2 regions of the Bradyrhizobium sp. BRP23 genome follow, and region 1 is predicted to be linked to the other one. Evidence: predicted binding sites of a transcription regulator. Region 1 holds the regulator's gene; the other holds the start of a gene.
The links. Region 1 encodes HrcA, which represses chaperone genes, less so after heat shock. Its sites were predicted from a motif close to GTTAGCACTCNCNNNNNGNGAGTGCTAAC; they were not measured.
Positions count from the first base shown of each region.

Region 2: a site for HrcA is predicted at 2,848-2,876, ahead of I6F24_RS05210 (co-chaperone GroES). Genes of this name have one in related genera too.

Region 1 is NZ_JADYVW010000015.1:154,232-158,567, forward strand. It holds gene rdgB (RdgB/HAM1 family non-canonical purine NTP pyrophosphatase) at 1-408, opposite strand, end outside; gene rph (ribonuclease PH) at 420-1,133, opposite strand; gene hrcA (heat-inducible transcriptional repressor HrcA) at 1,302-2,390, shown strand; gene grpE (nucleotide exchange factor GrpE) at 2,485-3,102, shown strand; gene pncA (bifunctional nicotinamidase/pyrazinamidase) at 3,252-3,974, opposite strand; gene I6F24_RS31070 (hypothetical protein) at 4,226-4,336, opposite strand, start outside.
Region 2 is NZ_JADYVW010000002.1:191,655-195,990, reverse strand. It holds gene I6F24_RS05220 (tetratricopeptide repeat protein) at 1-2,119, shown strand, start outside; gene I6F24_RS05215 (usg protein) at 2,253-2,540, opposite strand; gene I6F24_RS05210 (co-chaperone GroES) at 2,919-3,233, shown strand; gene groL (chaperonin GroEL) at 3,282-4,336, shown strand, end outside.

The DNA.
Region 1 (4,336 bases):
GTCGGGCCAGGCCACACAAAGCGCCGAGACGAAGTGGGCTTTGCGCTTGTCCGGCGTGGTGGCGCCGCGCTCCTGCAGCAGGCGCTCGATCTGCGCCATCGCCGCGTTGAAATCCTTGGTCGGGCCGGCCCAGCGCGCGCTGTAGATTCCCGGCGCACCGTCGAGTGCGTCGACGACGATGCCGGAATCGTCGGCGAAGGAGGGCAGCTTGGTCGCCTCCGCCGCGGCGATCGCCTTGATCGCGGCGTTGCTGCGGAAATCGTTGCCGGTTTCCTCGGGCTCGTCTAGGCCGAGCTCGCCGGCCGACACCGCCTCGATCCCGTACGGCGCGAGCAGCTCCCTCATCTCGGCGAGCTTGCCGGGATTGTGGGTGGCGATGACGAGCTTGTCGGTGATTCGGCGGTGCATGGGCCTATTGACTACGCCACGGCCAGTTTCTGCAAGTCCACCAGACGCGCAATGCCCTTCTGCGCCAGGGCGATCAGCTTCAGGAACTCGTCCTGCGTGAACGGCTCGCCTTCCGCGGTGCCCTGCACCTCGATGATGCGGCCATCGCCGGTCATGACGAAATTGGCGTCGGTCTCGGCTTCCGAATCCTCGGCATAGTCGAGATCGAGCACCGGCGTGCCGTTGTAGATGCCGCAGGAGATCGCGGCGACGTTGTCGCGCATCACGTTGGCCTTCACCATGTTGCGCGCCTTCATCCAGTTGAGGCAATCGGCAAGCGCGACCCAGGCGCCAGTGATCGAGGCCGTGCGCGTGCCGCCGTCGGCCTGGAGCACGTCGCAATCGACCGTGATCTGGCGCTCGCCAAGAGCTTCGAGATCGACGATGGTGCGAAGCGAGCGGCCGATCAGGCGCTGGATCTCGACGGTGCGGCCGCTCTGCTTGCCGGCGGAGGCCTCGCGGCGGGTGCGTTCGGAGGTCGCGCGCGGCAGCATGCCGTATTCGGCGGTGACCCAGCCGCGGCCCTGCCCCTTCAGCCACGGCGGCAGGCGATCCTCCAGTGTGGCGGTGACCAGCACATGGGTGTCGCCGAATTTAACGAGGCACGAGCCTTCCGCATATTTGACCACGCCGCGCTCCAGCGTCACGGGGCGCAATTCGTCGGGCGCACGGCGGCTTGGCCGCATGGGAAATCTCCAAAACTCACGGGAATAGGCTGTTCGCGGTGCTTGTAGGTGGGGCGGGGGTGGGCGGCAAGGGCTTATTCACCCCCTGACCGTCGGCCTGCAAACGCAACGCTTGTCAGACGCGGCCCGGATGGACAAATTATAAGGATCCGAGAGGAGTTACCGTCTGTGGCCCATCACGATCCGATCCATCTGATCGCGCCGCGCGCAGGCCTTGCCCAGCTCAACGAGCGTTCCCGCGACATCTTTCGTCAAATTGTCGAAAGCTATCTCGCGACCGGTGAGCCGGTCGGCTCGCGCAACATTTCCCGCCTGATTGCGATGCCGCTGTCGCCGGCATCTGTGCGCAACGTCATGGCCGATCTGGAACAGCTCGGCCTGATCTATGCCCCGCACACCTCCGCCGGCCGGCTGCCGACGGAACTGGGCCTGCGCTTCTTCGTCGATGCCCTGATGCAGGTCGGCGACCTCAACGAGGCCGAGCGGCAGGCGATCCAGAGCCAGCTCTCGTCCGTCGGCGAGGCGCAATCGGTCGAGGCGGCGCTGGACCAGGCCTTGATGCGGCTCTCCGGCCTGACCCGGGCCGCCGCCGTCGTGCTGACGCCGAAATCCAACGCGCGGCTGAAGCACATCGAATTCGTCCGCCTGGAACCGGAAAAAGCGCTGGTTATCCTGGTCGGCGAAGACGGCCAGGTTGAAAACCGCGTGTTGACGCTGCCGCCCGGAGTTCCCTCTTCGGCGCTGACAGAGGCCGGCAATTTCCTCAATGCGCGGATCCGGGGCCGGACCTTGGCCGAAGCGCGGCTCGAGCTCGAGACCGCACTCGGCGAGGCCCGTGCCGAGCTCGATCAGCTGACACAGAAAGTGATCTCGGCCGGCATCGCCAGCTGGTCCGGCGGCGAGAGCGAGGACCGTCAGCTCATCGTCCGCGGCCACGCCAATCTGCTCGAAGATCTGCACGCGCTGGAGGATCTGGAGCGGGTTCGCCTGTTGTTCGACGACCTCGAGACCAAGCGCGGCGTGATCGATCTGCTCGGCCGGGCCGAGACCGCCGAAGGCGTGCGCATCTTCATCGGCAGTGAGAACAAGCTGTTCTCGCTGTCGGGGTCGTCCACCATCATCTCGCCCTATCGGGATGCCGCCGGCCACATCGTCGGCGTTCTCGGCGTGATCGGCCCGACGCGGCTGAATTATGCCCGCGTGATCCCGACCGTGGACTACGCCGCCCGCATCGTCAGCCGCCTGTTGGGGGGCTGACCGGCCTTTCTGCCGATCACGGGCGCTTGATTTTCGCGGGCTTAAGCACGATATCCGGGCCAACATCCCTGAAACGAGTTCGAGATCAGAGCCGATGACCGAGCAAGACCGGCAACCCCAAGACACGACTGCAGCGACCGGCGAGCCCGTGGTGTCGAAACCCTACATCATGCCCGACGATCCCGAGCCGGGTTCGGTCGAAACCCTGCAAAAGGAAGCGGCTGAAGCGCGCGACCGCATGCTGCGGACGCTGGCCGAGATGGAGAATTTGCGCAAGCGCACCGCCAAGGAAGTCGCCGACGCCCGCCTCTACGGCATCACCGGCTTCGCGCGCGACGTGCTCGACATCGCCGACAATCTCCAGCGCGCACTCGATGCCGTTCCGGCGGAGGCGCGTGCTGCGGCCGATCCCGGCCTGGTCTCGTTGATCGAGGGCGTCGAGCTCACGGAGCGCGCGCTGCTCAACGCGCTGGAAAAACACGGCGTGAAGAAGCTGGATCCTCAGGGCCAGAAGTTCGACCCGAACTTCCACCAGGCAATGTACGAAGTGCCTGACGCGTCGGTGCCGTCGGGCACCGTGGTGCAGATCATGCAGGCCGGCTACACCATCGGTGACCGCGTGCTGCGCCCGGCGCTGGTCGGCGTCGCCAAGGGCGGCGCGAAGACTGCGCCCGCGGCGAACAACAACGAATCGAGCAGCGCGGCGAACTGAGTGTTGGCGTCATTCCGGGGCTCGACGAAGTCGAGAACCCGGAATCCATTGAACAACAGGACAACCGCACAATGGATTCTCAGGTGCGCAAATTGCGCACCATAGCCGCGCTGAAGCGCGCCCCGGAATGACGGAAGATGTCGCCCCGCCTACGCGCTCACCGCGATATCCGCGGACTGAATCCGCTTCACGCCCGCCTTGGCCATGTCGGCCCAGGCCTTGGCGAGCGAGCCCTGCGTGTCGATGCCGCGGCAGGCGTCTTCCACCACATAGACCTCGAAGCCGGCCTTGCGCCCGTCGAGCGCGGTCCAGGCGACGCAGAAGTCTGTCGCAAGACCAGCGACGAAGACGCGCTTGATCTTGCGGCCCCTCAAGTAGCCGGCGAGTCCGGTCGAAGTCTTGCCATCGGCCTCGAGGAAGGCCGAATAGCTGTCGACGTTCTTGTGAAATCCCTTGCGGATGATGAGCTCGGCGTGCGGGATCGACAGGTCCTTCGACAGCGCCGCGCCTTCGGTGCCCTGCACGCAATGGTCCGGCCACAGCACCTGCTTGCCGTAGGGCAGATCGACGGTCTCGAACGGCTTCTTGCCGGAATGGACCGACGCAAACGAAACGTGGCCCGGCGTGTGCCAGTCCTGCGTCAGCACCACGTTCGCGAATGCCTTCGAGATCTTGTTGATGACCGGCACCACCTGCTCGCCTTCCTTCACCGCGAGGCTGCCGCCGGGCAGGAAGCAGTTCTGCACGTCGATCACGAGCAACGCGGACGCTTCGTCCGGCTTGATCGGTGCGGCCGCGAACAGCGCGATTGGCGCGAGCGTAGCCAGCGCCGTCGTTCCAAGCATTGCCAAGACCTGTCGCCGAACCAGCATGTCTACCTCCCCTCCAGGATGATCCAACGGAAGGAAGCCTAGTTCCGTTCGTATACGAACAGAAGCCTGAAAATGCAGCCGGGCTTGATGAGCGGTTGGGCTCTCGGCCCCAACATTATCGTCATCCCGGGGCGCGCAAAGCGCGAGCCCGGGATCCATAACCACAGGAAGGAGTGTGGCGACAACTCTTCGTCGGCGCTGCATCCGCCTGCAACCGTGAGATCGCGCGGTATGGATCCCCGCCTCGGATCCTACCCCTTCGGCTGAATCCCGTCGCGTACGGTGCGGAAGCGGGTGAAGGCGGCTTGCCATTGGTCGCGCGGGGCGCTGGCGATGATGCGCAATGATGCGCCGCCGCTCGA
Region 2 (4,336 bases), on a different contig from region 1:
TGTCGGTCAGCGTGCATTTCAAAATGCCCGGCTTCAGAAGCGGCAAAAGGCCGACGTGCTGCCCTTGCTCGGGCAAGCGCTCGAGTTGCACAAGAAGGGACGCTTGCCCGGGGCCAAGGCTGCCTATCGCCAGCTCCTGCAGATCGCGCCCAATCAATTCATCGCGCTGCATATGCTCGGCGCGTTGGAGTCCGATGCTGGGAATTATCAGCAGGCCGAGAGCCTGCTGAGCCGGGCGGTTGTCGTCGATCCGCGATCGGCCGAAGCCCATATGAGCCTGGGCGTCGCGCTGAACGGGCTGAAACGTCACAATGATGCCCGCGAGAGCTATCGCAAGGCGCTCGCCTTGCGGCCCAACTACGCCCTCGCTCTCTCCAATCTCGGGAACGCGAGCGCGGCCCTGGATCGCTACCAGGAAGCGCTCGACAGCTACGATCGGGCGCTCGCCGTCGACGCAAACCTCGCCGAAGCCCACAACGGCCGCGGCTCCACGCTCTGCCATCTGCGCAACTACGACAAGGCTCTTGCAAGCCTGAACCGCGCGCTCGCGATCAAGCCCGACTATGCGGCGGCGCTGGCGAACCGCGCCGTGGCACTCCGGGAGCTGCAGCGATTCGACGAGGCCATGGCGGATTGCAACCGGGCAATCGCCCTCGCCCCTGACGACGTGAACGGATGGCTTTGGCGCGCCAATGTCTTGCTTCAGACCCGGCAGGTGGCCCAGGCACTATCCGATTGCGAGAAGGCGCTCGCGATCGCGCCCGATTCCGATCAGGCTCATCTGGTGCTGGGCCTTTGTCTTGCCGGACTCGGCCGGGTCGACGAAGCCCTCGCCAGTTTCGACAGAGCCCTCGATATCAGGCCCGATCTCGAGAGCGCGATCTCGAGCAAGATCTTCACGCTCGATTTTGTGCCGGACGCCAGCGTCGAGCGGCATCAGCAGGCGCGACGCGTATGGTGGGAGCGGATCGGCGCGAAAATCGCTTCAGAAGCGGCGGCACCGCATGACAACGGCCGCGATCCGGATCGCCGCCTGGTGCTTGGCTACGTCTCGTCGGACTTCAACGCGCATTCGGCTGCGTTCATCTTCAAGCCCGTCCTGCAACACCATGACCGCGCCCAGTTCGAGATCGTGTGCTACTCGTGCTCGGCGAAAGTGGACGCGACGACACGCGAATTTCAAGGCATCGCCGATCGCTGGCGTGACGCCTCGCAATGGAGCGACGATCGCCTCGCCGCCCAGATTCGCGACGATCGCATCGATATCCTGATCGATCTGTCCGGCCATACCAGAGGAAACCGCCTCGGCATATTTGCGCGCAAGCCGGCACCGATCCAGGCGCACGGCTGGGGCCATGGCACCGGCACCGGGTTGCCGACAATCGACTATCTGTTCTCGGATCCGGTCGGGATTCCGCACGACGTTCGGCATCTGTTTGCAGAGACGGTGGTCGACCTGCCGTGCTTCGTGACGCTGGCGCCGCTGCCGGCCGGGATTGCGCGAGCCGCAACGCCGGCGCTCTCGAACGGCTTCGTCACCTTCGGTGTCTTCAACCGCATCAGCAAGATCTCGGACGAGGCCGCGGCAGTCTGGTCCAGGATCCTCGAACGGGTGCCGGGCTCGCGACTGTTGATCAAGGACGTGGCGCTCGACGACCGGCTGGTCCGCGACGAGCTGCTGGCGCGATTTGCGGCTTGCCGATTGCCGGCCGAACGCGTGGATCTGCTCGGGGCCACCTTGCGGGACGAGCATCTGGCATCGTTCAATCGCATCGATATTGCTCTCGATCCGTTTCCGCAGAACGGCGGCGTCAGCACATGGGAAGCCCTGCAGATGGGTGTGCCCGTGGTGGCGAAGCTCGGCAACAGCCTGCCCGGCCGCGCCGCCGGCGCCATCCTCACCGCGCTTGGCCTGCCGGACTGGGTCGCCGACAGCGAGGAGGCCTATGTCGAGATCGCGGCCAGCCGCGCGGCCGAGACCGGCGAGCTCGACAAATTGCGCCGCGAACTGCCCGCAACGATCAACGCCGCGGCCGCGGGCAACCCCATCTCATATGCACGCGCGGTGGACGCGGCCTATCGCGCGATGTGGACGCGTTATTGCAGCGGCGGCGTCTGATTGCGTGATCTCGTTGGGTGGATTAGCCGAAGGCGTAATCCACCGTTTCTGTTTCGGCACGCGGAGAGAAACGAGGTGGATTACGCCAGCGGCAGCGCGTCGCGCCGCCGCAGGCTAATCCACCCTTGCGGCCTCAATGCAGGCGGAACACGCCGTCGACGGCGCGGAGCTCGGCCGGCTTGATCAGCTTGGAATGCGCCACCGTCACCGAATGGAGGGGGCCGTCGAGCTTCTCCTGCCAGAACGCCAGGAAATCGGTCAGCGCGGGGAATTTCGGAAACATGTCGTAGTTCTGCCAGACATAGGTCTGGAGCAGCGAGGGATGATCCGGCATCCGATAAAGAATTTGTGCCGTCGTCAGCCCGTAGCCCAGCATCTGTTTCCGGAATTCCTCGGAAACGCCCCCAACGCGCAGTCCCATGCCAAACCTCCTTTGCAGGAGCGCATTCGGCGAGTGGCTTGGTCCGTGCCCCGGGGAGCCACCCGGAAACGATGCGCTCACATGAGAGAAATGTGACGCAAACTGACAACTCATCTCAAGCCCAAAAGTTTAACAAGCTGTTGAAATTCAATGCTTTAGCAGCAGAGACGACTCCGTGCTAATACGGTCACGGCTGCCCGGTTAACGATGGCGAGGGGTTTCTGGCAGTCCGCGCTTTCGGCTGCTAATTTTTCTGCTACAAACCCTTGCTCCCGCAAAATTCCTGTCCTATTTCAGGCTCGCTCGTGCTAGCACTCACGGGCAACGATTGCTAACAATCTCAAAACCTCAACCCGAGCAATTGCTTAGGAGGACTGCATGAAATTCCGTCCGCTTCACGACCGCGTCGTGGTCAAGCGCATCGACGCCGAAGAGAAGACCGCTGGCGGCATCATCATTCCCGACACTGCCAAGGAAAAGCCCTCCCAGGGCGAAGTCGTCGCCGTTGGCCCCGGTGGCCGCGACGAAGCTGGCAAGCTGATCCCGATCGACCTGAAGGTCGGCGACCGCGTGCTGTTCGGCAAGTGGTCCGGCACCGAGGTCAAGATCGACGGCCAGGACCTGCTGATCATGAAGGAGAGCGACGTGATGGGCGTTCTCGAAGTCAGCGAGTCCAAGAAGAAGGCGGCTTAAGAGCCCCTCTCCTCCCCTCCAGTCAAACTCACCTAAGGAAAACTCCAGATGGCAGCCAAAGAAGTCAAATTCTCGGTTGAAGCGCGCGACAAGATGCTGCGCGGCGTCGACGTTCTCGCCAATGCGGTGAAGGTCACGCTCGGTCCGAAGGGCCGCAACGTTGTGCTCGACAAGTCGTTCGGCGCTCCCCGCATCACCAAGGACGGCGTCACCGTCGCCAAGGAGATCGAGCTCGACGACAAGTTCGAGAACATGGGCGCGCAGATGGTGCGCGAAGTCGCCTCCAAGTCCGCTGACGCGGCCGGCGACGGCACCACCACCGCCACCGTGCTCGCCCAGGCGATCGTGAAGGAAGGCGCCAAGTCGGTCGCCGCCGGCATGAACCCGATGGACCTCAAGCGCGGCATCGACCTCGCGGTCGAAGCCGTCGTGGCCGACCTCGAGAAGAACTCGAAGAAGGTCACCTCGAACGACGAGATCGCCCAGGTCGGCACCATCTCGGCCAACGGCGATGCCGAAATCGGCAAGTTCCTCGCCGACGCCATGAAGAAGGTCGGCAACGAGGGCGTCATCACCGTCGAGGAAGCCAAGTCGCTCGAGACCGAGCTCGACGTGGTCGAGGGCATGCAGTTCGACCGCGGCTACATCTCGCCCTACTTCGTCACCAACGCCGACAAGATGCGCGTTGAGATGGACGACGCCTACATCCTCATCAACGAGAAGAAGCTCTCCTCGCTGAACGAGCTGCTGCCGCTGCTCGAGGCCGTGGTGCAGACCGGCAAGCCGCTGGTCATCGTCGCCGAGGACGTCGAAGGCGAAGCGCTTGCGACCCTCGTCGTGAACCGCCTGCGCGGCGGCCTCAAGGTCGCGGCCGTCAAGGCTCCGGGCTTCGGCGATCGCCGCAAGGCCATGCTGCAGGACATCGCGATCCTGACCGGCGGCCAGGCGATCTCGGAAGACCTCGGCATCAAGCTCGAGAACGTCACGCTCAACATGCTCGGTCGCGCCAAGAAGGTGATGATCGACAAGGAGAACACCACGATCGTCAACGGCGCCGGCAAGAAGGCCGACATCGAGGCGCGCGTGGCGCAGATCAAGGCGCA